One region of the Bradyrhizobium sp. SZCCHNR1098 genome, then DNA from elsewhere that is predicted to be linked to it. Evidence: predicted binding sites of a transcription regulator. Region 1 holds the regulator's gene; each other region holds the start of a gene.

Region 1 (7,106 bases):
AAGACCGCGCGTGTCGCACATCCGGTGCTGGCGCGGCCGTTGTATTCGGTGGCGCTGTCCGGCTTCGTCGAGGCGCGCGACGTCCGCGAGCGCAGCGATCGGATCGTGCTGCGCGTCGCCGCGATGGAGAGCCCGCGCAACGCCGCCACGATCGCGCGCGTGCGGCTCGCGGTGCGCAAGGGCACGGCGCCCGAGGTCGGCAGCTTCGTGCAGCTCAAGGCGCGGCTGCTGCCGCCGATGGCCCCGGTGCGGCCGGGATCCTACGACTTCGCGCGCGACATGTTCTTCCAGGGCATCGGCGCCTCCGGTTTCGTGATGGGCGCGATCACGACGGCGACGCCGCCGCAGGCCGCCGGCTTCGGCCTGGGCTATGCGGCGGCCATGCAGGGTCTGCGCGATGCGATCGACGCACGCATCCGTGCCCGCCTGACGGGCGATGAGCGCGCCATCGCCACCGCGCTGCTGACCGGCCGGCGCGACGCCATCACGCCCGATGTCAACGATGCGATGTTCGTCTCCGGCCTCGGCCACGTGCTGTCGATCTCAGGCTATCACATGGCCGTCGTCGCCGGCGTCGTGTTCTTCGCCGTGCGCGCGCTGCTTGCGCTGATCCCCGGCCTCACCATCAGCCATCCGATCAAGAAGTGGGCGGCCGCGGCGGCGCTGGTCGCGGCGGCGTTCTACCTGCTGCTGTCGGGCGCGGAGGTCGCGACGCAGAGATCGTTCTTCATGACGGCCGTGGTGCTGATCGCGGTCATGGTCGATCGCCGCGCCGTCACCTTCCGCACGCTCGCGGTCGCGGCGATGATCGTGCTGATCGCGGCACCCGAAGCGCTGGTGCATCCGAGCTTCCAGATGTCGTTCGCGGCGACGCTCGGTCTGGTCGCGCTGGTGCAGTTCGGCCTGCCCAAACTGTTTGCGACGCCGGACAGCTCCACGACGCAGCGCATCGCGCTGTGGGGCGGCCGCGAGCTTGCGATGCTGCTGCTGGCCTCGCTGATCGCGGGGCTTGCGACCACGCCCTATGCCGCGTTCCACTTCCATCGCGTCACGCCCTATGGCGTGCTCGCCAATCTCGCGGCGATGCCGGTGGTTTCGGTGCTGGTGATGCCCGCCGGACTGCTCGGCCTGCTGGCGGCGCCGTTCGGGCTCGACGGTCCCTGGTGGACGCTGATGGGCCTCGGCATCGACTGGATGATCGCGGTGACGCGCTGGGTGGCGGCGCTGCCCGGCGCGGTCGGGCGCATCCCGGGCTTCGGCATCGGTCCGCTGATCCTGGCCAGCCTCGGCGTCATCCTGATCGGCCTGCTGCGCACACCGCTGCGCTGGTCGGGCGCCGTCGGGCTCGCGGTGGCCACCGCGTGGGCCGCCACGACGCCTCTGCCCGACGTCCTGATCGCCGGCGACGGGCGCGCGGTGGCGGTGCGCGGCCGTGACGGACGTCTGCATGTGATGCGCACCGGCAAGGACGTGTTCGCCACCAAGGAGTGGCTCGCGGCCGACGCCGATGCCCGGCTGCCGGCGGATTCATCGCTCGCCGATGGCGTCTCCTGCGACGAGGCGGGCTGCGTGGTCGCGATGGTCGACGGCCGATTCGCCGCCTTGACCCTGCGCGCCGAGGCGCTCGACGATGATTGCGCCCGTGCCGCGCTGATCGTCACCGCGCGCGCCGCGCCGTCATCCTGCGCGGCGGCCGTCATCGATCGCCAGCGCCTGCAGCAGCAGGGCGCCTTGATGCTGGTGCAGCGGGGCACCGGCTTCTCCGTCACGCCGGTGCGCGCCGGCGGCACCGACCGCCCGTGGTGGCCGGCGCCCGCCGAGGCCGGCGAGTTCGACACGACGCTGACGCCGCGTGCGCCGGTGTCGCGGCTTCAGGACGCGACGCCGCCGGAGACGGAGCAGGGCGAGCAGGATTGAGCGCCGGACAGCTCGAACGTGCTGAGATGATACAACGTGCTGAGATGATACTCGGTGTCGTCGGGTCCATCGAACAGCGAGGGACCTTCGACCAGCGTGAACGCAGCGCCCGGATATCGTTGCCAGACGGCGATGTCATCAACCGTGACCGTTAGCCATCCGAACGGAAGCATGTAGCGGCCGGGCTCGGTGATCCGGTCGGCCTTGTTCCAATCGATCTTGTTGACCGCGGCGGCAAGCTCCCCCGGCACACAATGCCGGCCGAGGGATGTCGTTCCTATTCGATGCGATGCCGGAGCGTGAGGTTCGCCCGAAAGGACCTTGCGCTTGCAGAAACCAAATCTCCCCCGGCCGAAAGCTCGCTCATGACCGAGAGAAATGCGGACGCGCAGGCGCTCAGGTGATGCTGATGCGGCGAATCGGTGTGGCCTGCGAAGCCGGAACGTCCTCCGCCATGCCCGGGCGGCGTTCGGCCGGCTGCTTGCTGACCGGCAATTGTAGCACGGTGACGCGCTGGCCCTCGCAGAGCTGGGTCACCAGCACGTGGCGGCCGTCGGCGAATTCGATCGCGTCGTGATGGCGATCGGGGATGTGCGTCTCGATGCTGTTGAACTTCGCGACGCGCTCGCGGATCGTCCGGGTCCAGAGCCAGCGGCTGTCGTAGCGGACGTCCTCGACAAATGCCAACTCGGTGCCGGGCAGCATGCAGACTGCGACGGTCGGCTCGCTCTCGAGGGCGAAGCCGCGGGTGGCGGTGCCGCGAAACGTCGTCGAGATCAACGTCTCGCCGACCTTGGCGGGACGGGACGCAACCGCATGGAGGCTGTAGTCACACATCGGATCGCTCCTCGTTGAGAGATAGCCGACCCACGCTCCCCCCGGACAGGCGCAGGCCTCTATCAGAGTGGACATCGAGGAGATGTTAGCGCGCGCTTCACGGCAATTCTGCGCTGATCTGCACCGCGTGCGCCCGCGGGCGATCACAAGCGTTTGAGCATGCCGCGCTGCACATCCTGAGGTGCATTCGCGCGTGACCAATTTCGATCGGCGGAGAAGCGCGTGCGCTCGCCGCCGATCGACCGATCGCGTCCGCGATCAGTACTTGCGATACAGCCCGACCAGCTTGCCTTGGATCTTCACCCGGTTGGGCGGCAGGATGCGCACCTCGTAGGCGGTGTTGGCCGGCTCCAGCGCGATCGATGCGCCGCGGCGGCGGAAGCGCTTCAACGTCGCTTCCTCATCGTCGATCAGCGCTACCACGATGTCGCCGGTGTCGGCGGTCTCGTTGCGCTGGATCAGCGCCATGTCGCCGTCGAGGATGCCGGCATCGACCATGGAGTCGCCGCGCACCTCGAGCGCATAGTGATCGCCGTTGCCGAGCATGTCGGCGGGCACGCTGATGGTGTGGCTGCGCGTCTGTAGCGCCTCGATCGGGGTACCGGCGGCGATGCGGCCCATCACCGGCACCGCGACGGGGCGCTCGCCATCGTCCAGCGCGGGAGTGCTGGTGCGCACCTTGCCGAGATTGCCCTCGATCACCGATGGGGTGAAGCCGCGGCGGTTGTTGGCAGCCTGTGACAGCTCGGGCAGCTTGATCACCTCGATCGCGCGGGCGCGGTTGGGCAGCCGGCGGATAAAGCCGCGCTCCTCGAGCGCCGTGATCAGGCGATGAATGCCGGACTTCGAGCGCAGATCGAGCGCATCCTTCATCTCGTCGAAGGACGGCGGCACGCCGGCTTCCTTGAGCCGCTCGTTGATGAACCGCAGAAGTTCGTACTGTTTGCGCGTCAGCATCTCGACCTGGTCCCCAGTTTGTTGTCGTCCGAGTCCAGGAGCTGCGCCTTGAGCACAAACCGGCTGAGAGCGCCTTGGAGTCGGACCATCATCGCGTCGCCCGCAACATACTAAAAACAAATCATGAACGGACACTATATGTTCGATGTGTGTTCCGCAATCCTTAAATTGTAGTGAACGGACCGGGCTTTGCCGGGGGAAACGGCCTAGCTCGGCAGGCGCAGGATCTCGCACGGGCTGCCGGCGGCGGCCTTCGGCGCATACGCCCGCCGGATCACCAGCGCCTGCGAGAGCGCGAGATTGCCGAGCAGCGACGAATCCTGCTGCGTCACCGGCGTTGCGATCAGGGTGCCGTCGGCGCGCTCTTCGAGCTGCGCCCGCAGATAGTCCTCGCGCGAATCGTTCGCCCCGAGCTCGCGGCCGAGCAGGGCGGTCTCGCGTGGCATGCGAGCTTCGTCACGGCCGAGCAGCCGCCGAATCAGCGGCACCAGGAACAGGATGGCGCAGACATAGGACGACACCGGATTGCCGGGCAGTCCGATCACCCTCATGTCGCCGAGCCGTCCGTGCATCATCGGCTTGCCCGGCCGCATCGCGATCTTCCAGAACGCCATCTCGATGCCCTCGGCTTCGAGCGCCTGCTTGACGAGGTCGTGATCGCCGACCGAGGCGCCGCCGGTCGTGATCAGGATGTCGGCCTTGGCCTCGCGCGCCCGCCGGATCCCGGCGACCGTGGCCTCCATCGTATCCGCGGCGATGCCGAGATCGATCGGTGTCGCGCCCTCGCTGCGCACCAGCGCCCGCAGGGCGTAGCCGTTGGAATAGACGATCTGGCCCGGGCCGGGCGTCGAGCCCGGCATCACGAGCTCGTCGCCGGTGGCGAGCAGCGCCACCTTCGGCCGGCACCGCACCGGCAGTGCCGGATGATTCATGCTGGCCGCCAGCGACAGGTCGCGGTCGCTGAGCCGGCGGCCCGCCTTCAGCAGCACCATGCCCTGGTGGAAGTCGACGCCCGCGGGCCGAATGTGCCGGCCCTTGATCGCGGCCTCGGTGATGACGACGTGGCCATCTTCGGCGATCGTGTCCTCCTGGATCACCACCGCGTCGGCGCCCTCAGGGACAACGCCACCAGTGAAGATGCGCGCCGCCTCGCCGGGTCCGACCACGCGATCGAACGGCCGCCCCGCCGCGACCTCGCCGATCACCCTCAGCCGCACCTTGGCCTGGGCTGCGTCCGCCGCGCGTACGGCGTAGCCGTCCATCGCCGACATCGCCTCGGGCGGCTGCGTCCGCAGCGCCGCGAGGTCGCGGGCCAGGATGCGGTGATGGGCCTCGTCCAGCGTCACCAGCTCCTCGGCCAGCTCCTCGGCCAGCGGCTCGGCGCCGGCGAGCACGGCGGACAACGCATCGGACACCGGCATCAGGGCCATGAGAGTTCCTTCGGACGGAGACGGCAGATCGAATGAGTCGCCTTCTAACCGAACGCGCACGGCTCGGCCAAGGGCTCAGGCCGCTTCCTGCCTTCTGATCGTCTGATGTGGGCCGCGTCCGGGCCGCTGCCTCACGATCGCGCGAGAAAGTCTGCAATCAACCGCGTGACCTCCTGCGGACGTTCCAGGCTCGGCAGGTGCGCCGTTCCGGCCAGCTCATGTCCTGACCCGTTCGGCATTGTTGCGGCGAGCAGCCTGCTTCGCTGCTGGATGTGAGGAAAGTCCAAGTCCCCCCAGATGACGAGCGATGGCGCGACGATCTCCGCGAGGCGCGGGAAGGCTGGTGCCATATCGAGAGTCGCGCCGGTTGGCGGCGCGCGGAGTGCGGCGGCGTTCTTCTTCAGGAACGTCTCGCGTGGCTCGCCGGAGATGCGTCCCTCGCGCTGCAAGGGACCGTCGACCCACAGATGCGCCTTGATAGCGCTGACCCGATCCCAATCCTGTGCGGCCTCGGCAGCGGCCAACGACGCCGTTAGCGCCTTGATCTCCGGTGGATAGACCGGCTCCGGCGCGCCGCTGATCGAAGGTGCGATCAGCACCAGCGATGCCATACGTGACGGATGGCGAAGCGCGAAGTCGAGCGCGATGCGGCCTCCTTGCGAGCAGGCAATCAGCGTCGCCGGCCGCCCCGGCGCGAACGCGTCGACGACGGCGAGCAGGTCCTCGACCGGAGAATGAGCTTCCTCATAGGCGACCGTCTCACCAAATCCGCGCCGGTCATAGGCGATCGCCATATGCGTTGCCGCGACGCCCTCGATCTGCGCGCGCCACATGGAGCGGTCGAACACTGCGGCGTGCAGGAAGACGACAGGGTCTCCCTGGCCGGCAACCTCGGCGGCGAGCCGCGCGCGGCCGGAGCAGACGTGATGCAGAGAGTTCATTTTGAATGCTATCCCGCAGCTGCGCGACAGGCGGCGCGCTCGGTCGTGTGCAGGATATCCGCCACCATGTTCCGCAGCCAGACCGATGCTGCATCACGATCGAGCTGCAGCGGCCAGACCATCGAGACGGCCGGCAGCCGCAGCTTCAACGGCGCGGGACAGAGCGTCAGCCCAAATCGCGGCCCGTAGAGCTTTGCCATCCTGGTCGGTATCGTCGTGATCACCGGTGATGCGGCGACCGTCGCCAGCACGCTGAGGAATTCCGAGGAGGCCGAGACCACGTTGAGCTCGGTCCCGATCTCATCCAGCGCCGCCTCCAGACAGCCCTGCAGGCTGTTGGTCAGCGTCACCAGCGCGTGCGGAAGCGACAGATAGTCGGCGAGGCTGATCGGCGTTTTCATCGCGATGCGCTTTGGATTGTAGACGCAGCTCAGCGCCTGCTCGAACAGGAGCTGGGATCTGTGCCGCTGTGCGACGGCGTCGAAGCAGCCGACCGCGACATCCAAGGCTCCGTCGTCGAGCAGGCGATGCACTTCGTTACGCTCGGTCGGCCGGCTGAGAAGCCGCACGCCGGGCGCCGTTCGACGGAGCACCGCGGTGAGCTCGGGGATCAGCAGCAGCTCGACCTCACTTGAAAATCCCAGGCGGATGGTGCGCTGCTCGGTCGCCGGGTCGAACTCCGGTGCGGCATGCAGCGCTGCCTGCATCTGCCCCAGCGCCGCCCGAACCGGCCCGGCGAGCACCGCAGCCTTTGGCGTCGGCTGCATGACGGCGCCGACGCGGACGAACAGCTCGTCCTGCAGCAGCACGCGAAGCGTCGACAGCGTATGGCTCATCGCAGGCTGACCCACCTTGAGGCGTGCGGCCGCGCGCGTCACGCTGCGCTCCTGCATGAGCGCGTCGAACGCGACCAGCAGATTGAGGTCGAAGGAGCGAAGATCGAAGTGATCGATGGACTGCATGAGCTGGATCGATTTGAGGAATGTATGACCTAGCCCTAGATCTCGGCCCAGACAAGACCACC
Region 2 (7,106 bases), on a different contig from region 1:
AAGAAGAACACCTCGACGCAGGAATAGCCGCCCTCCTGGTGGATGGCGAACACGTCGGCTTCCTCGACGGTGCGCGGGTTGATGCCCTGCTGCGAGGAGATCGCCGACAGCGCCGCGAGGCGGTCGCGATAGACAGCGGCAGTCTCGAATTCGAGCTCGCCAGACGCCTTCTCCATTTCGGTCGCCAGCAGCGCCTTCACCGCCTGGCTGCGTCCGGACAGGAAGTCGGTCGCCTCGCGCACGAGCTCGGTGTAGCCGGGGAAGTCGATCTCCTGGGTGCAGGGCCCGGCGCAGCGGCGGATCTGGTGCAACAGGCAGGGGCGGGTGCGGCTCTCGAAGAACGAATCGGTGCAGGAGCGGATCAGGAAGGCGCGCTGCAGCGCCGTGATGGTGCGGTTGACGGCGCCGGCCGAGGCGAACGGACCGAAATAACGCCCGGGTCGCGACTGCGCGCCGCGGTGCTTGAGGATCTGCGGCGCCCAATGGTCGCCGGTGATCAGGATGTAGGGGAACGACTTGTCGTCGCGCAGCTGCACGTTGAAGCGCGGCTTGAGCTGCTTGATCAGGTTGGCTTCGAGCAGCAGCGCCTCGGTCTCCGTGGTGGTGGAGACGATCTCGACAGTCACGGTGGCGGCGATCATGCGCAGGATGCGCGCCGGCAGCGGCGCGTTGGCGCGGGCGTAGGACGACAGCCGCTTTTTGACGTTCTTGGCCTTGCCGACATAGAGCACGTCATGGGCTGCGTTGAGCATGCGGTAGACGCCGGGCGAGGTCGGCGCCAGCCGCACCGCGTTCTCGATCGCGGCATGGCCGATCGCCAGCGGGCCCTCGCCGACCGCCTCCAGGCTCTCCTCGGCCAGCTCCGGCAGCCGGCCGTCATCGTCCTCGTCCGCAGCTGGGGCGGCGGGATCGAGGTCGGGCGTGTCGATGGCCTCGGGGGGCAGGTCGGCAGAGGCGCCACGCCGGCTCGGGGGCGTCGGCGCCTTGGATGGGTCGGAGCTGTGGGTGGTCATGTCCAACAAATTAAGCGCTGCCGCGCCGCCTCGCCAGCTTGCGATGGCGCCATGCACAGGGCAGGGCGGTAACGCTTCGTTAAGCACGTTAATGGCCGGGTAACCCGGCTTAACAACGGCTTAACCTAAAACTCTCGATAAAAGCTCACGAAAGAAGCGAGAGTTCCGTAACCACGTCGGCCCGCGCAGCACAGTCGCGCGGCGCATGCTCCGGGTGGTGACGGCGAGTTGCGTGGAGTGAGCGATGAACAGGTTCTTGGTCGGTGCTGCCGCCGCGGCGGGCTTTGGCGCGGCGGCTCTCGGATCGGTCTCGGCGCAGGCGGCCGATCTCGGCTATGGGCGCGGCGCGCCCTATACCGTGAACCAGCCCCTCAACGCCTATAGCTGGGCCGGCCCCTATCTCGGCGGCACGCTGGGCTACGAATGGGGCACCGTCGGCAACAACCCGACCAAGCCGTCCGGTCTCACCGGCGGCCTGACCGCGGGATACAATTGGCAGAACGGCCCATGGGTGTTCGGCGCCGAGGGCGACATCAACCTGACCGGCGCCAACGACACCTTCGCGCCGTGGAAGTTCTCGAACCCGTGGTTCGGCACATTGCGCGGCCGCGCCGGCTACGCCTTCAACAACATCCTGTTCTACGGCACCGGCGGCCTCGCCTTTGGCGGCCTGCGCGCCGAGACCTTCGGTCTTTCGGAATCGCACACCACGGTGGGCTGGACGCTCGGCGCCGGCACCGAGTTCGGCCTGGCGCAGAACTGGACCGCCAAGATCGAGTATCTCTACGTCGATCTCGACAGCAGCAATTTCGTGATCACGGGGGCGAAGAACGACTATCGGTTTGGAATTGTGCGCGCAGGCATCAACTTCCACTTCTGATGGCAACCAGGGAATAGGAAGAAGAAACGTCCAACGACAACCTCCCGGCCGCTCGCGCGGCTGGGATTTTTTTGTCGGAGTCCCTTTTGTCGTAGCGCTCCGTGCAATCTGGAGGCATGCGCGCATCGCGCGCGGCCTGCACGTACGAGCCGGCAATGCTGTGCACGCGAGCCGGCGGCGCTGCCGGCAGCTTCCAAACGAACGAATGAGATGCCGTCGAGGCGCCCGCGGCTGCAGTCTCACGCTGGTGCGTGAACCGTTGCCTGGTGGGCTCGCCCTAAGACGACAGGACCAGGTTCACCGCCTTCGGGCCCTTGCCCTTCTTGTCCGGCTCGACCTCGAAGCTGATCCGTTGTCCCTCGGTCAGATCCTTCAGGCCCGCGCGCTCCACCGCCGTGATGTGCACGAACACGTCGCGTCCACCGTCGTCCGGCTTGATGAAGCCGTAGCCGCGCTCACCATTGAAGAACTTGACCGTCCCAGTCATGGCCATCGGGAAACTCCTCCCCCGCAATGCTTCCTCCACTGCGCGCTCTGCGCAGCGTCCGACCGGACATCACTTTGATCGGAAAGCGTTGGCCACCTTAACGCCCAGCGCTCGCCACGCCGGATCGTCTGGATCTTGTTAGGCCTTGATCACCCCGCCGCAACCATTCGCGGAAGCGGAACGTAAAGCCAGTCTTACAATCAGACACAATAATACGGTTCCGCGCCGATTGACTACGGCTTTTCGACCAGTCGCCGTTTCAAGCTTTGGGGAATTCGATCCGGAAGCGCGCCGCGCCGCCCTGGCCGAGCGGCTTCTGCAGTTCCTGCAGGATGAGCTTCAACTCGTCATGCAATGTCCAGGGCGGGTTGACGATCAGCAGCCCGGTCGAGGTCAGCGCCTCGCCTTCGATCTGCGGCGCAACACTGAACTCGATCCGCAGCACCTTGCCCGGCGGCTTGGCCGCGGCCGCGAGCGCCGCGACGCGATCGGTCAGCTCTTCCGTCGCGCGCCGGCTCTTGGCGGGATACCACAGCACGTAGATACCGGTGGTCCACTTTGCGAAGGCCGCAGCAAAGCGATCGGCGAGCCGCTCGAACTCATCCTTGGCCTCGAACGCCGGATCGATCAGCACCACGCCCCGGCGCTCGTTCGGCGGCACGAAGGCGGGCAGGGCGACCCAGCCGTCGAGATCGACGACGCGGGCCTGGGTGTCGCGGCGCAACTGATCGATCAGCTGTTTGCGAGGGATCGGTGCGAGCTCGCAAAGGGTCATGCGGTCCTGCGGCCGCAGCAGCGCCCGGGCGATCAGCGGCGAGCCGGGATAGGCAACCAGCTCGGCCTTCGGATTGAACGATCTGATGATGTCGAGATAGGGCGACAAGAGTGCATAGGCCTGCTCGGAGAAGCGCGCCTGCAGCACGCGAGCGATGCCGGTGAGGAACTCGCCACTGCGGATGGCCTCGTCGCCGGTGAGATCGTACAGGCCAGCGCCGGCATGGGTGTCGATCACCCGGAACGCAGCGGGCTTCTCCTGGAGGTAGACCAGGATGCGCGTCAGCACGATGTGCTTGATGACGTCGGCAAAGCCGCCGGCGTGAAAGGCGTGTCGGTAGTTCATGCGGCACGAGTTACGCCGTTCCGCGTCAAAAGGGTACCCCGTCGATGCGCCGGATGGATCCAGGAGCATCGGATCAGCGCCGCGCCGAGAGGCGCCGCAGGCCGACGCACTGCGGTCGCCCAATTCGGCCGTCGCTAGCCGCCGCGGACCGGCGGCATGTTGACCTCGTCGCGCCGGCAGGCCTGGCGGTCGATCTCGTCGCAGTTGCGAAACTCCAGATCCTTCGACAGGCAGATCCGGACCTCGCTCAGCCTGGTGCGGTTGCAGGTGACGGCAATGCCCGATGTCGTGAGCTTGGGGTTGGCCTTGATGAAGGCCTCCTCGACCGCCCCCGGCGCCACCGTCTTGGCCTCCGTAAGATCGAGGAATTCCGGCGGGATCTTGATGGCGGCGCGGGCCTTGCGGATGATTTCGAAGTAGGCCTTCGCGGACAGGCCGGCGCAGGTGCCGTGCTTGTCCCACTCGTTGTAGATCAGGCCCGGCGCCGGCATCAGGTCGAGCATCGAGGTCATGATGTTGCGCGGCAGGCGCGGCGCCGGCTGCTCGCAATATTCGGGGTAGCCGTTCTCGTATTGCGGCCACAGCCCGTGCACGACGAACGAGTAGGGCCGGCCGCCGCACTGCTGGGACCGGTTGCCGCGGCCGCCTCGCTCCTCGGCTTCGGCACAGTACGAGGGCGACCAGGATAGCGAGAGAACGTAGAAGTCGAACGCGCCCGGCGCGTTCTGGCGACGGTCCTGCGCCTCGGCGGAGCCAGCCGCGAGCACACCCACCAAGAGGGCAAAGCAGGCGATCGTTATGGACAACAGGACGGCAGGTCGGCGCAGGCAATCGAACATGACGTACTCCCCGGACAATGCCAGGAGCCTAGCAGCACGCGGGAACATTTCAAGAACAAAAATGGCCGCCCCGAGGCAGCCATTCGTCAGCCGGCCGCCCGCGCGAGCGGCCGATGGTCCGACAAAGTCGAATCAGGGCTTGGCGGCGCGGCAGGCCGGATTGAAGGCCCAGTTGCGATCGAGGCCGACGACGCAGAACTCGACGCCCTGGTCATAACCGGCGAAGCCGCCATCCTCGATGATCGAGAAGTTGACGGTGCGCGCCTTGCCGTCGCTGATCATCACGCTGCCGGTGCAGAAGCGGCGCGGAATGTTGTCGGACTGCCAGGGGCGGAAGGCGATCTCATGGACATTGGCGACGCCGGTGATCGTCAGCGAGGAATTCCAGAAGGTGCTTTCCTTGTCCTGGAATCGCGAGACGATGGTCGGAATGGCCGCCTCGCAAGGCGCGACCCGGCCTTCATATTTCGGGCCGGACAGCCAGAAGTTCATCTCGAGCGGATTGGCGGCCTGAGCCGGGGCGGTGGCGACGATGGCGGCAAGCAGCGCGCCACAGGCGGCGCCGAACATCTTGAAAGGTGAGCTGAAGTCGCGCATGGGCCGTCCGCAAGGCTGATCCGGGAGCGTGGACCGTGCCGCGGCGGCCACAGGAGGTCAAGTGCAACGCGGCAACACTCCACGATTAGTCCTGTTAACGCGAGGCTGGTGTTCTTTTCTTGACCGCACAGGACCTTTAGGATGGCAGGCCAGCTCAAGGAGAATGCAATGCGGACGCTGAAGGCCGGACTCGTGAAGACTGCAGGCCTCGCGGCCGTCGGGATGCTGCTGGCCGCCGCGCCGGCTCTGGCCGACGTGGTGCCGCCCTTCAAGGGCAACGACACCGGCGGCATCATCTCCTATCAGCTGGCCCAGAGCACGGATGCGCGCCAGCTCGCGGTCGATCATTGCGCCTCCTACGGCAAGGTCGCGAAGTTCCGCGCCGTCGATGCGCGCTATGGCGGCTACGTCTCGTTCGCCTGCCGCTGGGTGCCCTATGGCTCGGCGCAACGGCCGCTGCGGACGCTGTACTAACGTTCTCCTAATTGCCATCTTTTGGCGGCATTCGCTCCGACATCGCGCAACGAGCCGGAACGGAACACATGACCTGCACACGCACTGCCATCGGCCTTCTGGCCTGCTGTCTCCTCAGCGTGACCGCGAGTCACGAGGCCCGTGCCGTGGACCTGCCGGTGCGCAAGGCGGGCCTGTGGGAATTGAAGATGGTCAGGTCCGGCGGCCAGCTGCCGGAGATGACCATGCAGCACTGCACCGACGAGACCACCGACAGGGACATGAACAACATGGCCTCGCCGATGGCGCAGCAGGTCTGCTCCAAGCAGGACATCCAGAAGACCGCAACCGGCTATGTCAGTGATGCCGTCTGCAGCTTCGGCGGCATGAACACGACCTCGCATGCCGACATCACCGGTGACTTCAACTCAGCCTACACGGTGAAGACCACCTCGCGCATCCAGGGCGGTGCCGCCGGCGCCGCCAAGGAGACCGCGATGACCATCGAGGCGAAGTGGCTCGGCGCCTGCAAGCCCGACCAGAAGCCCGGCGACATCGTCATGCCCGGTGGCATGAAGATGAACATCAAGGACATGAACAAGCTGAAGAACCTCATTCCGGGTGCCAAGCAGTAGGCGGGCGGCCGTTGCGTTTGGCGGCACGAGCGCAGAGACATGGATCGTCGCTCATTCGCGGACGCAAAGCACGATCTTCCCGATATGTCGGCTCGTCTCCATGCGGGTGTGCGCATCGGCCGCCTCGGACAAGCGATAGATGCTGTCGATGTGCGGCCGAATGGCCGTCCCGAGAAGGGGCCCGACGCGTTGCCGCAGGTCGGCCGCGATGCGTCGTTTGAGGTCCAGTGCCGTCGACCGCAGGAATGCGCCGGTGATGCTGGCCCGGCGCGCCATCAGGCCGCGCAGCGGCACCGCCAACTCGTTCCCATGTCCGGCTGAGAGCAGGGCGATCCGTCCGCCCGTTGCGAGCGCCGCAAGGTCCTGCGCGATGTGAGCGCCTGCGGAGGTGTCGAGGATGCAGTCGACACCGCGCGTCCCCGTCGCCGCGCGGATCTGCTCTGCGAGATCGGGATCGGCGTAGTCGAACACGGCGCTGCAGCCGAGCCTGAGCGCCGCGGCGCGCTTCTCTGCGGTGCCGGCGGTGGCAATGACGGGATGACCCAGCGCGCGCAGGAGCTGGATCGCGATCGTGCCGACGCCGCTGCTGCCGCCATGAATCAAGGCGGTCTCGCCGGGCGCCATGCGCATCAGCTCGAAGAAATTGAACCAGGTCGTGAACAGCGCCTCGGGCAGGGCGGCGCCTTGGATCAAGTCGAGGCCGCTCGGCAAGTCCAGTGCAAGATGCTGATCGGTGGCGACGTATTGCGCGTATGAGCCGCCGTCGGTCAGTGCGATCACCGCTTTACCCAGCCGCTCCGGGGAAACGTTGGCGCCGCAGGCCACGATGCGCCCCGAGGCTTCCAATCCCGGTATGGGATTGGGCTCCCGCGACGGCCCGGCAGTGCGCTGGTTGCAGTCATGACGGTTGATGCCGGCGGCTGCGACCTCGATCAGCACATCGTCTGGTCCGAGGCGCGGGACCGGCCAGTCCTGTCGCTCCGACAGGACCTCCGGGCCGCCCGCGGCGGTGATGATGACGGCGCGCTGATCGTCCGGAATCATGCTTGGTCGCTCATGTGCTCACTTACCGACCAGGCTGC
Region 3 (7,106 bases), on a different contig from region 1:
GTTCGTGGACACGATGACGATCTACAAGCACGTCTGCTTCGAGGGCTTCCTGGCGATCAAGTAAGGGCCGGTTGGGGGCAGCCTCACGCCGCGTGCGCGGCGCGCTTGATCGCGGCGGCGGCGATCTTCAGGTCTTCGACGAAGCGCTCATACTCCCGCGCCTTGGCGTGGGCATCCGGCAGCCGCAGCAGGTAGGACGGGTGCACCGTCACCATCGCCTTGGGGCCGTCTGCGAGGTCGACGACATGGCCGCGGCTCTTGTTGACCGGCGTGATCTTGCCGAGCACGGACTGCGCCGCGGTGGCGCCCAGCGCCACGACCAGGGCCGGACGCACGGTGGCGAGCTCGCGCTCGTACCATTGCCGGCAGGCCTTGATCTCCGGCGTGTTCGGCTTCTGGTGCAGCCGGATCTTGCCGCGGGGCACGAACTTGAAGTGCTTCACCGCATTGGTGACGTAGACCTTGCTGCGGTCGATGCCGGCCTCGGCCAGCGCGCGGTCGAGCATCTGGCCGGCGGGACCGACGAAGGGATGGCCGGTGAGGTCCTCCTTGTCGCCGGGCTGCTCGCCGACCAGCATCAGCGGCGCATGCGCGGGGCCTTCGCCGAACACGGTTTGCGTGGCGTCCTTCCACAGCGGGCAGGCGCGGCAGCCGGCGGCTTCTTCACGCAAGGTCTCGAGATCGGTGGACTCGACATCACGTGAGGTCTCAGCAGCATGCGCGTGTGTGGTTGGCTTGCGGGTCATCTCGCTCTCCTCGACGCGTTTCTGCGGCTTGTGCGGTGAGGTGCCGGGCTCGGCGATCATCTCCGTGGTGCGCCGGGAGGCGGCCGCGATCAGCGGCTGGATGAGCTTCGCCTCGGGCAGGTTCTGCCAGTATTTCTTCGGCATCTCCTTTTCCATCGCCTTCACTTTCAGCCGTGCCGGATTGAAAATGCTGGCGTAATAGCGCAGCCACACCTCCTCGAGCCGGTCTTCGGATGGCGCGTCAGCCTTGCTCACACCGGGCGTGAAGCTGACGCGGCTGCCGTCCCAATGCGCACAGAGTTCGGGCGTCAGGATCGACCACGGCATGTCGGCGAAGCGGCGGGCGAAGAACGGCGCGGCGCGTTCGACGATGTGGTGCTCCGGCTCGAACCAGGCGACGTAGCGCGTCTCGCGCTCGCGGCCGACCTCGCGGAAGCGGACGAAGGCATGCATCTTGTGGACGTCGCGGCGCACCGCTCGCGCCAGCGCGTTGGCCTGCGCGACGTCGGGATCGGTCGCGATCTCCATCAGGTCGTGATTGGTCCTGAGACGCCACAGCAGCCGATAGAGCAGGGTGAAGCGGTTGGGGTCACTGTGCAGGATCGCGCTCTCCGCGAGCTCCATGAAGCTCGCCGGCACCGAGAACGCGCCCTCCGGCACCTCCGGCAGCGTCGTCTCGGCTTCATCGTCGAACAGATCGGCCTCCGCGCCCTTGACGCGCCAGCTCACCTCGGCCGGCTTGACGTCGTTCATCGCCAGCGCCCGCGCTGCCCGGCGCCAGCCGTCGAAATCAGTGTCGTTGTCGAGGGTTACGACGTGCATTTCTCTCCTCACGTCATTGCGAGCGAAGCGACGCAATCCAGACTTCTCGTGCGGCCCTGGATCGCTTCGCTGCGCTCGCGATGACGGCTTCCGTTAGAATCCAAATCCCAGCTGCTGCGGTTTCGGCCGCAGCCGGGCCGCCAGCGCGGCGCCGTCGAGCAGGGACGGCTGTGGCCGGTGGTCGGAGAGAACGATGAACGGCAGCGCCTTGTTCCTGATGACGTTGAGCTGGGCCAGATCCGCAAAGCGGATCGTGGTGGTGCGGCGGGTCGCGAGGATGCGCTCCACCGTGCGGGTGCCGAAGCCGGGCACGCGCAACAGCTCCTCGCGGCTTGCTGTGTTGATGTCGAGCGGGAAGCGGTCGCGGTGGCGCAGCGCCCAGGCGAGCTTGGGGTCGATGTCGAGCGGCAGCATGCCTTCGCCTTCCTCGACGATTTCATCGGCGTCGAAGCCGTAGAACCGCATCAGCCAGTCGGCCTGGTACAGCCGGTGCTCGCGCACCAAGGGCGGCGCCTGCAGCGGCAGCGCGCGGCTTGCATCGGGGATCGGGCTGAAGGCGGAGTAATAGACGCGCTTGAGCTTGTAGGCGCCGTAGAGATTGGCCGAGGTCGACAGGATGACGCGGTCGTTGGCGTCGTCGGCGCCGACGATCATCTGCGTGCTCTGGCCTGCAGGGGCAAAGCGCGGCGGCCGCGCCTTCCGCACCGTCTTCTTGGCTTCCACCGTCTCGTCGAGCTTGAGCCGGAGACGGCCCATGGTGCGGCGGATGGCGCGCTGGTCCTTCTCCGGCGCCAGCCTGGTGAGGCTCGCCTCCAGCGGCGTCTCGATGTTGATGCTGAGCCGGTCGGCATAGCGGCCAGCCTCGGCGATCAGCGCCTCGTCAGCCTCCGGAATCGTCTTCAGATGAATGTAGCCACGGAAGCGATGCTCCTCGCGCAATTTGCGCGCCACGCTCACGACCTGCTCCATGGTGTAGTCCGGGCTGCGGATGATGCCGGACGACAGGAACAGACCCTCGATGTAGTTGCGGCGATAGAAATCGATGGTGAGCTTCACCACCTCGTCGACCGTGAAGCGCGCGCGCGGCACGTTGGAGGAGGCGCGGTTGACGCAATACAGGCAGTCGTAGTTGCAGGCGTTTGTCAGCAGAACCTTGAGCAGCGAGATGCAGCGGCCGTCCGGCGCATAGGAATGGCAGATGCCCATGCCGGGCGCGGTCGAGCCGAGACCCTTGCCGTCGCGGGAATCCCGCATCTCGGTACCGCTGGAGGCGCAGGAGGCGTCGTACTTGGCGGCATCGGCCAGGATCTCCAGCTTGCGGAGCAGCTCCATACCTTTGAATCCTTTTGATTCCATTCGCTGAATCACATCCGGGGCAATCCCGATTGACTCTCTCGAAGGCGTTAGCTTTATATTAGAACGTATCATGAACAAAGAGGGCCGTCGTGGGTTCAACTGCAACAACGGCAGCGCCCGCACGATGGATGGAAGAGGAGCGGCGACGGATGACCGGCGCACGCATGGATACGCTCGCGCGTCTGCGCGGCCGCATTGCCCGTCTCGAGGCGGGAGATGGCGCACATGACCTGCGCCGGGTCGCGCTCGGCCATGACGAGGCCGACGCCGTGCTGCAGGGCGGGCTGGCCACCGGCGCGCTGCATGAGGTGTTCGCCGAGACCGGCCGTCAGGCGACGGCCGCGACCGGCTTCCTGTGCGGGCTCGCCGCGCGCGTCGCGGCGCGCCGCCCGCTGATCTGGATCCGGCAGGATTTCGCCGAGCGCGAGATGGGCGCGCTGTCGATGAGCGGGCTCGCCGAGCTTGGCCTCGACCCGCGCCGCATCGTGATCGTGCGGGCGCCCGATCTCGATCACGGCTTGCGCACCGCGGCCGACGCGCTCGCCTGCGATGCGCTGGGCGGGGTGATGCTGGAGGTGTGGGGCGAGACGCAAAAGCTCGATCTCGTCGCCAGCCGCAAGCTGACCCTGGCCGCGCAGGAGTCCGGCGTGACCGCGCTCGTGTTGCGCATTGCAGCCACACCCGAACCTTCGACCGCCGAGACGCGCTGGATCGTCCGCACCGCGCCGTCGCTGCCCTCGGCGCCCTGGATGGCCTGGGGCGCGCCGCGTCTCGACGCCGAGCTCATTCGCAATCGTCACGGCCAGACCGGACGATGGATCATGGAGTGGACCCCCGATGCGTGCCGTTTCAGCGAACCGGCGGCGGATCCTCAGCCTGTGGCTGCCGCGCCTGCCCATCGATCGGATCAAGCGAAACTGCTCCGCCGATCGGCGTGACGACCTGCCGCAGGTCGTCGTCATCAAGGACGCCAATGCGCTCTTGATCCATGCGCTGGACGAGGCAGCGGCGTGCCATGGCGTCAGCCTCGGCCAGCCGCTGGCGAACGCCCGCGCGGTCTGTCCCGACCTCGTCGTCCAAGAGGCCGACCTCGCGGCTGACGCCAAGATGCTCGAAGGCATCGCCGACTGGTGCGACCGCTTCACGCCGCTGGTGGCGCTGGATCCGCCGCATGGGCTTTCGCTCGACATCACCGGCTGCGTGCATCTGTTCGGCGGCGAAGCCAAACTGATGCGGTCGCTCTGCGATGCGCTGACCGCGCACGGTCTCACCGTGTCGGCAGCGATCGCCTCCAACGCCGTGTGTGCGCGCACGCTGAACCGGCAGGTGCATGGCCGCATCGTGCCTGACGGCGAGGAGGCGGCCGCGGTGGCGCCGCTGCCGGTGGCAGCCCTTGGCGGCAGCGAGGCGATCACGCTCGGCCTGCGCCGCGCCGGCTTGAAGACGATCGGCGACGTCGCGTCGCGCGGCCGCAACGAGATCACGGCGCGGTTCGGTGTCGCCTTCACCCGCGTGCTGGCCCAGGCGCTGGGCGAGGCCGATGCGCCGATCAGCCCGCGCAAAGTCCCGCCGGACTACATCGTCGACAAGCGCTTCGCCGAGCCGGTCGCGACCGATACGGTGATCGCGGCCAGTCTCTCCAGTCTCGCCGCGATGCTGGTGGCGGCGATGGCACAGCAGGGCAAGGGCGCGCGGCGGCTCGAGGCCTGCTTCTTCCGCACCGACGGCCTGGTGCGCGTCATCGCGGTCGACACCGGCCAGCCGGTCACCGAGGCCGCAATCATCGACCGTCTGTTCCGCGAGCGGCTCGACGCCCTGAATGATCCGCTCGATCCCGGCTTCGGCTTCGACATGATCCGGCTGTCGGCGAGCCGCAGCGAGATCGTGGTGCAGCAGCAGCGCGATCTCGACGCCCATGTCCACGACAATGACGAGCTGTCGGCGCTGATCGACCGCATCGCCGCGCGCATCGGCGGCAAACGCGTGGTCGTGCATCTGCCGGTCGACACCCACATCCCGGAACGTGCGGCGCTGCCGCTACCGGCGCAGCCAAATCTCACGGCTGCCACCGCAGCCGCCTGGCCGGAGCGCACCGAGGGCGAGCCGCCACTGCGGCCCTTGCGGCTGTTCGCGCAGCCGGAGGCGATCCAGGTGATCGCCGGGGTGCCGGACGGCCCGCCTGCGCGCTTCGTCTGGCGCCGTGCCGCGCATGCGGTGGTGCGCGCCGAAGGCCCGGAGCGCATCGCCATGGAATGGTGGCGGCCGGGCGGGCAGGGCCTCACGCGCGACTATTTCCGCGTCGAGGACGAGCACGGCCTGCGCTTCTGGCTCTACCGCGACGGGTTGTATGACCGCGAGCTCGATCAGCAGGAGGGCCTGCCCGTACAGCCCGCCTGGTACATGCACGGTCTGTTCGCATGAGGGTGGGGGAGATGGCACACATCCCGCGCCGACCTCGCTGCTCACCCTCCCCTGGAGGGGGAGGGTCGGCTCGCATGCGTGCATGCGAGCCGGGGTGGGGTGACAGACCATCCGCGTTTGCGCTGCCCGTTGTCCTCGAGGCCAACTTACCGGCAGCTGAGAAGAGCTGGCGCAATGACAACCGGTTGCTGGGCTCACCCCACCCCGCCGCGCGCTCTGCGCGTGTCGACCCTCCCCCTCCAGGGGAGGGTGGGCAGCTGTGCAAGCCGGTGCGTTGGGGCAAATCACCTGCAGGAGGCGGGCAACGCGCTGTCACGGAAACAGCCTGCGCGGTCGCGCCATGACCCCCGTCCCCTATGCCGAGATCGGCATCACCACCAACTTCTCCTTCCTGCAGGGTGGCTCGCATCCGCAGGACTACGTGCACCAGGCCGCCGTGTACGGCCTCGAAGCCATCGGCATCGCCGACCACAACACGCTGGCCGGCATCGTGCGCGCCTATAGCGAGCTCGGCAATGACCGGCTGAGCTACAAACCGCGGCTGCTCTACGGCGCGCGGCTCGTCTTCAGCTGCGGCACGCCGGACATCCTGGTTTATCCGCGCGACCGCGCGGCCTATGGCCGGCTGTGCCAGCTGCTCACCCGCGGCAAGCGCGGCAGCGATCTCGACAAGGTCGCCAAGGGCGACTGCCGCCTGACCTTCGAGGATCTGTTTGATTTCATCGAGGGGCAGCTCCTGGTGCTGATGCCGCCGCATCGCTTCGACGAGGCTGTCATCAGCGAAGTCCTGACGCGGCTGAAGGACAGCCGCGCCGAAGGCGTGTGGCTCGCCGGCAGCCTGCTCTATCGTGGCGACGACCGCCGCCGGCTGGCGCGGCTGGCGCGTCTCGCCGCATCGGTCAAGGTGCCGCTGATCGCCACCAATGACGTGCTGTATCATCATCCCCAGCAGCGGATGCTGCAGGACGTGCTGACCTGCATCCGCGAGAAAGCCTCGATCGAGGCCATCGGCCGAAGGCTCCAAGTCAATGCCGAGCGCCACCTCAAGCCGGGACACGAGATGGCGCGGCTGTTCCGCGATCATCCCGGTGCGATTGCCGAGACCATCCGCTTCACCGACCGCATCGTCTTCTCGCTCGACCAGCTCAAATACCAGTACCCCGACGAGCCGGTGCCGCCGGGCAAGACCGCGCAGGGGCATCTGCAGGACCTGACTTGGGCCGGCGCCAAAACCTATTTCGGTGATGATCTCGACGACCGCCTGCGCGCAGTCCTCGACAAGGAGCTGGCGCTGATCGCCGAGCTCAACTACGCGCATTATTTCCTCACGGTTCACGACATCGTCCGCTACGCCCGCAGCCAGGGCATCCTGTGTCAGGGCCGCGGCTCAGCGGCGAACTCGGCCGTGTGCTACGTGCTCGGCATCACCTCGGTCGATCCGACCAAGATCGATCTGCTGTTCGAGCGCTTCATCTCCAAGGAGCGGCTGGAGCCGCCCGACATCGACGTCGATTTCGAGCATTCGCGACGCGAGGAGGTGATGCAATATGTCTATCGCCGCTACGGCCGGCACCGCGCGGCGATCATCGCCACCGTCATCCATTATCGCCCGCGCAGCGCCATCCGCGACGTCGGCAAGGCGCTGGGCCTGACCGAGGACGTCACGTCGGTGCTCGCCGACACCGTGTGGGGCAGCTGGGGCGACGGCCTCTCCGACATGCAGGTGCGCCAGGCCGGGCTCGATCCAACCAATCCGATGAT
Region 4 (7,106 bases), on a different contig from region 1:
GGCTGGCTGGCGCGGCGATTCGCGCTGCCGCGCGCGATCGATCCCGAGCACGAGGTTCTCGTCCTGAACGGCAGCCGCGAGGGCCTGTTCTTCGCCGCCCATGCCGCGCTCCGCCATGTCGGCCCGCGCCGCGGACGATCGGCGATCCTGATGCCGAACCCGTTCTATCCGGTGTATGGCGTCGGCGCCCGTACCGCCGGCTGCGACTCCATCTATCTGCCGACCACGCGCGACAACGGCTTCCTGCCCGACCTCGATGCGATCGACGAGGCGACCTTGGCGCGCACTGTCGCGTTCTATCTCGCCACGCCCGCCAATCCGCAGGGCTCGGTAGCCAGCCCGGACTACATGCGCAAGCTGGTCCGGCTCGCCGACCGCTGGGGCTTTCTGATCTTCAGCGACGAGTGCTATTCGGAGATCTACACGCGACAGGCGCCCGGCAGCATGCTCGAGCATGCCGGCCCCGACTACGCCAACGTCGTCGCGTTCCAATCGCTGTCGAAGCGCTCCAACGTGCCGGGCATGCGCATCGGCTTCGCCGCCGGCGACCGCAAATTCCTCGCCGCCTTCCACGAGCTGCGCAACGTCGCGGCGCCGCAGGTGCCGGTGCCGCTGCAGCACGTCGCGGTGGCCGCCTATGGCGACGAGGCACATGTCGAGGACAACCGGCGGCTGTACCGCGCCAAGTTCGACCTCGCCGACCAGATCATCGGCAACCGTTATGGCTACAGGCGGCCCGATGGCGGCTTCTGCGTCTGGCTCGATGTGGCGAACCGCGGCGGCGACGAGGAGGTGACGCTGCGGCTGTATCGCGACGCCGGCGTGCGGGTTGTGCCCGGCAGCTACCTGGCGCGGCCGCAAGCCGACGGCTTCAATCCAGGCGCCGGCTATATCCGGCTGGCGCTGGTGGCCGATGCCGACTCCACCGGTGAGGCGTTGCACCGGCTGGTCGAGGTCCTGGGATAATCGCGGGGCTGATGCAGATGCCGGCGATCGAACGAGTCATTCCCCTGGTCAACCACCTGCCGACGTCGCTGCGCGACGCGCTGGTGCGGCGGCTGCGCGAGCTCGCGGGCCTCGCGCTGATCGGCCTGTCCGGCATCGCCGCGGCGGCGCTGATGACCTGGTCGGTGCAGGACCCGAGCCTGAGCCACGCCACCTCGCGCGCGATCCGCAACATCGTCGGCTATCCCGGCGCGATCGGCGCCGATCTCCTGATGCAGATCTTCGGCCTCGGCGCCATCATGGTCATCCTGCCGATCGCGATCCGCGGCTGGCGCATGATGACGCACCGGCCGTTCGATCGCGAGGCGCTGCGCTTCGGCGCCTGGGTGCTCGGCGCCGTCATCGCCGCCGGACTTGCCAGTTGCTGGCCGCGCTCGCACGCTTGGCCGCTGCCGACCGGTCTCGGCGGCGTGGTCGGCGACGCCCTGCTGCGCGCACCGGCCGTGGTGTTCGGTCCGCCCGGTATGATCTATCGGCTGGTGCTCGGCGCCCTTCTTCTGGTTGCGATGATCGGCTGCCTGCTGGTAGCCGGCGGCATGGGCGCGAAGGAAGCCGATCCGAGCCTGCTCGCGGAGGAGGACGATGACACGCCGCTGGCCGACCCCGAGGACGACGACGACCGCAAGGCGATCCGGCTCGGCTGGGTGTTCCACGCCATCATGAGCGCCAAGGCGCAGGTCGTCTGGTTCCTGAGCACGGCCTACCGCGCACTGGTGTCATCAGGCCCGCAGCCGCGCGCCGCCGCCGCAAGCCGGCAGGAGCCGAGCCTGGGCCGCGGCCAGGGCAAGCCGACGCTCGCGCCCGAGATGGACGAGCACGGCGGCGACGAGGACGAGGCCGACGAAGGCGAGGACGACGAGGAGGAAGAGGAGCCCGCTCCCCGCGCCCGCAAGAAGCCCGCGGCCAAGACGCCGGCGCGCAAGTCCAACGACAAATACGACCTGCCCTCGGTCTCGATGCTGGCGGCGCCGAAATCCTCCGACCGCCAGCCGCTGTCGAAGAGCGAGCTGGAGGCCAATTCGCGCGCGCTGGAAGGCGTGCTGCAGGACTTCGGCGTGCGCGGCGAGATCGTCAAGGCGCATCCCGGTCCGGTCGTCACGCTGTACGAGCTGGAGCCGGCACCGGGCATCAAATCGTCGCGCGTCATCGGCCTCGCCGACGACATCGCCCGCTCGATGAGCGCGCTGTCTGCGCGCGTCGCCGTCGTGCCCGGCCGCAATGCCATCGGCATCGAGCTGCCGAACGCGCACCGCGAGAAGGTGTATTTGCGCGAGTTGCTCGTCGCCAAGGAGGCCACCGAGAGCGTCGCCAAGCTGCCGCTGTGCCTCGGCAAGAATATCGGCGGCGAATCCATCATCATCGATCTCGCCCGCACCCCGCACATGCTGATCGCCGGCACCACCGGCTCGGGCAAATCCGTCGCCATCAACACCATGATCCTGAGCCTGGTCTACCGGCTCCGGCCGGACCAGTGCCGGCTGATCATGGTCGACCCGAAGATGCTCGAACTGTCGGTCTATGACGGCATTCCGCATCTCCTCACGCCTGTCGTCACCGATCCGAAGAAGGCCGTCGTCGCGTTGAAATGGGCCGTGCGCGAGATGGAGGAGCGCTACAAGAAGATGGCCAAGCTCGGCGTGCGCAACATCGACGGCTACAATGCCCGTCTCGGCGAAGCGCGCGCCAAGGGCGAGGAGCTGACCCGCACCGTCCATACCGGCTTCGACAAGGAGACCGGCAAGGCGATCTACGAGGAGGAGAAGCTCGACCTCGATCCCCTGCCCTACATCGTCATCATCGTCGACGAGATGGCCGACCTGATGATGGTCGCCGGCAAGGACATCGAGGGCACGGTGCAGCGCCTCGCCCAGATGGCGCGCGCCGCCGGCCTGCACGTCATCCTGGCGACGCAGCGCCCGTCGGTCGACGTCATCACCGGCACCATCAAGGCGAACTTCCCGACCCGCATCTCCTTCCAGGTCACGTCCAAGATCGACAGCCGCACCATCCTCGGCGAGATGGGCGCCGAGCAGCTGCTCGGCCAGGGCGACATGCTCTACATGGCCGGCGGCGGCCGCATCAGCCGCGTGCACGGCCCGTTCTGCTCCGACGAGGAGGTCGAGAAGGTCGTCAAGCACCTGAAGGCACAGGGCTCGCCGGAATATCTCGAGGCGGTCACCGCCGAGGAGCCGAGCGAGGAGGATGGCGCCGTGTTCGATGCCACCGGCATGGGCGGCGGTGGCGGCGGCGACGACCTGTTCTCCCAGGCGGTCGCCGTGGTCAAGCGCGACCGCAAGGCCTCGACCAGCTACATTCAACGCCGGCTGCAGATCGGCTATAACAAGGCCGCTTCGCTGATGGAGCGGATGGAACAGGAAGGCATCGTCGGCCAGGCCAACCACGCCGGCAAGCGCGAGATCCTGGTGCCCGAGGAGGAAGGCGGATTCTGACGGCCCCGATGGCCGCAGAAACGCCGCTTCGGTGCCCGATCTTCACGCGATTACGATCACGCTGCCCGCCCGATCCGGGATAGAACGCGTAAAACTCAGGACGTCGTTTTGAAAAGCTCCTTGTTGAACAGCACGTTTTCGTATCACGCAGCTTCGCGCGGGCGCCGGATCTGCGCCTGGCTGGTCGCCTGCGCCGTGACGACATGCTCTGTCGCCGGTGCGTCCGGTCACGCCGCCGCGCAGGGCACGCCGGCTCCGAAATCAGGCCCGAAGAGCGGCTCCCAGCTCAGCGCCTCCGACCAGCAGCGCTCGGGCCAGAGCCCTTCGACCACCCAGACCGCCCCGCCCAATCCGATCATTCCCGATCCCCGGCGCAACGTGCCGGCCAGCATCTTCACCTCGTTCGACGCCAACCAGAAGGCGCAGGCGGCCAAGGTCAGCGCCTATCTGTCGTCGCTGCAGACGCTGGTCGGGAACTTCGTCCAGGTCGGCCCGGACGGCAGCAAGACCAAGGGCGATTTCTACATCCAGAAGCCGGGCAAGGTCCGCTTCGAATACGAGCCGCCGACGCCGATCGACATCATCGCCGACGGCTCCTCGCTGGTGGTGCGCGACCGCAAGCTCGCGACCCAGGACGTCTATCCGCTGTCGCAGACGCCGCTGCGCTATCTGCTGTCGGACCGCATCGACCTGCTCAAGGACACCAACGTGATCGCGGTTGCGGCCGACGACCTCTACGTCACGATCACGATCGAGGAGAAGCAGGCTCTGATCGGCACCAGCCGGCTGATGCTGATGCTCGGCGTCAAGGACGGCCAGCTCAAGCAGTGGACCGTGACCGATCCGCAGGGCTACGACACCACCATCGCCGTCTACAATCTCGATACGACCAAGAAGCTCGATCCGGCGATGTTCAAGATCGACTTCACGGCCTATCCGAGCACGCCGCCGGGCTGACGCCGCCTCTCGCGCTCGCTCAGCGCGATTCGAGCCCGCGCACCTTCCATTGCGCTTCGGACAGTGCAAGCTTCTCGAAGCGCTTGCGCGCCTCCTCGAGGTCATCGGCCGGAAGCGCGTCGCAGCCGGGCCGGCCGCGCAGGATCATCGACGTCGTCGCCCAGCTCAGCCGCGCCGCCTTGCAGGCCAGCAGCAGATCCGTGAGACGATCCTCCTCCAGCAGCGCTTCGATCGTCTCGATGGTGACGACGCAGAGCAGCGCCAGCGCTGCGATCACGGCAGGGAAATCGCCGGTGGCGCAGAAGCGGTTGACGGCGGAGTCGCCGAGCTTGCCGGTGCGGCTGAGGGCGGCAACCTCGGCCTTGACCTGCTGATAATCCCAGATCGCGCGCATTGCCGCGCCGGGCGAGCGGGTCGGCGTCGCCTGCAGGGTGGCGCGGGTCGCCGGCGGTGCGGCCTTGATGAAGCGGGCGCGGGCGCCCTCGCTCGCCGCGGCGACGAAGGCCCGCGACAGCTTGGCCGGCAGATCTGTGCGCAGCGCGAGCTTTTCGGCGAGATCCTCGTCGCGCTCGGCGATCTTGAACAGGCTGCGATAGCCATCCTCGGACAGCCGGGCGGAGAGGTTCTGTGCCAGCGCCATGCGCACCGCCGGAAAGCCGCGCGCGATCAGCTGCGTCGTGAGATTGTCGCCGATGCCGCGTCGGCTGGCGAGCGCGACGAGATGCGCCGGGCTGCCGGTGCGGATGAACTCGGCGAGGTCGCGCTCGGTCAGCACCGCCGCCTTGGCCAGCATCGGCCCGGCGACGCGCAATTCGGGGTGAACGGCGAGCAGCCGCGCGGTGGCGTAAGGCGCACGCTCGACGCCGGCGAGCGCCATGCTCAGCTCGGCCAGCAGCTCGGTCGCGACCTGCGGCATCAGCCGAGCGAACATCTGGTCGTAGAGATCGAGCTGCTCGTCCGATGCGGGCCGCGGACCGGCCAGGAACAGGCTGGTGGTCCGGCGCAGCATGTCGGTGGCGAGCTCGGACACCGTCCGCGCATCACCGGCGGGCGTCTTGGCGGTCGGAGCTGCCGCAGGCGCTGGAGGCATCGCACGTCCCTCGTTGGGCGCCTCTTGGCCGTGACGGAGGCGCGGGTCGATCATCAATTGAGGAAGAATGCGAAGGCCGGACTAAAGGGGCGTTAAGCCCGGCGGACGGAGCTGCAACCCGCGCGGCTGTCGTTAATGGATTGCGGCAGAGCGCGGCAACGACGATGTTCCTGTATCGTTCTTGCGAACAATCCCTGCTTCCGCTAGCTTGGTCGCTGGGAGGGGCATCATGGTCCAGCGCGTTTCCACCGTCGCCTTCGAGGGGATCGAGGCCCGCGCGGTCGACGTGCAGGTCCAAGTCGCGCCCGGTCTGCCGGCCTTCGCGATCGTCGGCCTGCCGGACAAGGCGGTGTCGGAAGCGCGCGAGCGGGTGCGCTCGGCGCTGATCGCCTCGGGCCTGGCGCTGCCGGCGCGGCGCATCACCGTGAACCTCGCGCCGGCAGACGTGCCCAAGGAAGGCAGCCATTACGACCTGCCGATCGCGCTGGGGCTGATGGCCGCGATCGGCGCCATTCCGCCGGATGCCCTCGGCGGCTTCACCGTGCTGGGCGAGCTCGGCCTCGACGGCTCGATCGCGCCAGTCGCCGGCGTGCTGCCCGCGGCCATCGGCGCCAATGCGCGCGAGGAAGGATTGATCTGCCCGGCCGCCTGCGGCGCCGAGGCGGCATGGGCGAGCCCCGATTTGCAGATCATCGCGGCGACGTCGCTGATCCAGATCGCCAATCATTTCAAGGGCACGCAGGTGCTGTCGCGGCCGCAACCCAGGATTCAGGAGGCGCCCGCCAGCCTGCTCGACCTGCGCGACATCAAGGGCCAGGAGAGCGGCAAGCGCGCGCTCGAGATCGCCGCCGCCGGCGGGCATCATCTGCTGATGATCGGCTCGCCCGGCGCCGGCAAGTCGATGCTGGCGGCGCGGCTGCCCTCGATCCTGCCGCCGCTGTCGCCGGCAGAGCTCTTGGAAGTCTCGATGATCGCCTCGGTCGCCGGCGAGATCGAGGGTGGGGCGCTGACGTCGCGCCGGCCGTTCCGCAGCCCGCATCATTCCGCCAGCATGGCGGCGCTAACCGGCGGCGGCCTGCGCGCCCGCCCCGGCGAGATCTCGCTGGCGCATCAGGGCGTGCTGTTCCTCGACGAGCTGCCGGAGTTCGATCCGCGCGTGCTGGATTCGCTGCGCCAGCCGCTGGAGAATGGCGAGGTCTCGATCTCGCGCGCCAACCACCGCGTCACCTACCCCGCCCGCTTCATGCTGGTGGCGGCGATGAATCCGTGCCGCTGCGGCAATGCCTTCGAGCCCGGCTACGCCTGCAAACGCGGCCGCATCGACCGCTGCACGGCGGACTACCAGATGCGCATCTCGGGCCCGCTGATGGACCGCATCGATCTGCGCATCGAGGTGCCCGCCGTCACCGCCGCGGACCTCATCCTGCCGCCGTCCAAGGAAGGCTCAAAGGAGGTCGCGGCCCGCGTCGCGGCCGCGCGCGACCTGCAGCGCGCCCGCTATGCCAAAGCCGGCCTGCCGCACATCCGGACCAACGCCGAGGCGCCGGCCGCCGTGCTCGACGAGATCGCCAGGCTCGATGCGCCCGGCCAGAAGCTGCTGCGCG

The links. Region 1 encodes LexA, which represses DNA repair genes until DNA is damaged. Its sites were predicted from a motif close to TGTTCNNNNTGTGTTCNG; they were not measured.
Region 2: a site for LexA is predicted at 4,380-4,397, ahead of QX135_RS12740 (ribonuclease T2). Genes of this name have one in related genera too.
Region 3: a site for LexA is predicted at 2,984-3,001, ahead of QX135_RS08840 (putative DNA modification/repair radical SAM protein). Genes of this name have one in related genera too.
Region 4: a site for LexA is predicted at 5,668-5,685, ahead of QX135_RS02270 (YifB family Mg chelatase-like AAA ATPase). Genes of this name have one in related genera too.

What each region holds. Positions count from the first base shown of each region.
Region 1 covers NZ_JAUEXY010000007.1:133,083-140,188, forward strand. Annotated here, with positions in the region: gene QX135_RS16795 (ComEC/Rec2 family competence protein) at 1-1,917, shown strand, start outside; gene QX135_RS16800 (hypothetical protein) at 1,872-2,090, opposite strand; gene QX135_RS16805 (hypothetical protein) at 2,314-2,754, opposite strand; gene lexA (transcriptional repressor LexA) at 3,013-3,711, opposite strand; gene glp (gephyrin-like molybdotransferase Glp) at 3,918-5,141, opposite strand; gene QX135_RS16820 (alpha/beta hydrolase) at 5,273-6,082, opposite strand; gene QX135_RS16825 (LysR family transcriptional regulator) at 6,091-7,044, opposite strand.
Region 2 covers NZ_JAUEXY010000005.1:16,652-23,757, reverse strand. Annotated here, with positions in the region: gene uvrC (excinuclease ABC subunit UvrC) at 1-1,013, opposite strand, end outside; gene QX135_RS12755 (porin family protein) at 1,258-1,893, shown strand; gene QX135_RS12750 (cold-shock protein) at 2,171-2,386, opposite strand; gene QX135_RS12745 (23S rRNA (adenine(2030)-N(6))-methyltransferase RlmJ) at 2,640-3,500, opposite strand; gene QX135_RS12740 (ribonuclease T2) at 3,635-4,339, opposite strand; gene QX135_RS12735 (hypothetical protein) at 4,472-4,936, opposite strand; gene QX135_RS12730 (hypothetical protein) at 5,105-5,410, shown strand; gene QX135_RS12725 (DUF3617 domain-containing protein) at 5,479-6,024, shown strand; gene QX135_RS12720 (NAD(P)H-quinone oxidoreductase) at 6,076-7,068, opposite strand; gene QX135_RS12715 (ABC transporter substrate-binding protein) at 7,087-7,106, opposite strand, start outside.
Region 3 covers NZ_JAUEXY010000003.1:154,557-161,662, forward strand. Annotated here, with positions in the region: gene QX135_RS08830 (methyltransferase domain-containing protein) at 1-64, shown strand, start outside; gene QX135_RS08835 (UdgX family uracil-DNA binding protein) at 84-1,568, opposite strand; gene QX135_RS08840 (putative DNA modification/repair radical SAM protein) at 1,662-2,900, opposite strand; gene QX135_RS08845 (DNA repair protein) at 3,074-3,862, shown strand; gene QX135_RS08850 (DNA polymerase Y family protein) at 3,762-5,345, shown strand; gene QX135_RS08855 (error-prone DNA polymerase) at 5,686-7,106, shown strand, end outside.
Region 4 covers NZ_JAUEXY010000001.1:497,589-504,694, reverse strand. Annotated here, with positions in the region: gene QX135_RS02290 (aminotransferase class I/II-fold pyridoxal phosphate-dependent enzyme) at 1-966, shown strand, start outside; gene QX135_RS02285 (DNA translocase FtsK) at 978-3,455, shown strand; gene QX135_RS02280 (outer membrane lipoprotein carrier protein LolA) at 3,651-4,412, shown strand; gene QX135_RS02275 (DUF2336 domain-containing protein) at 4,432-5,502, opposite strand; gene QX135_RS02270 (YifB family Mg chelatase-like AAA ATPase) at 5,732-7,106, shown strand, end outside.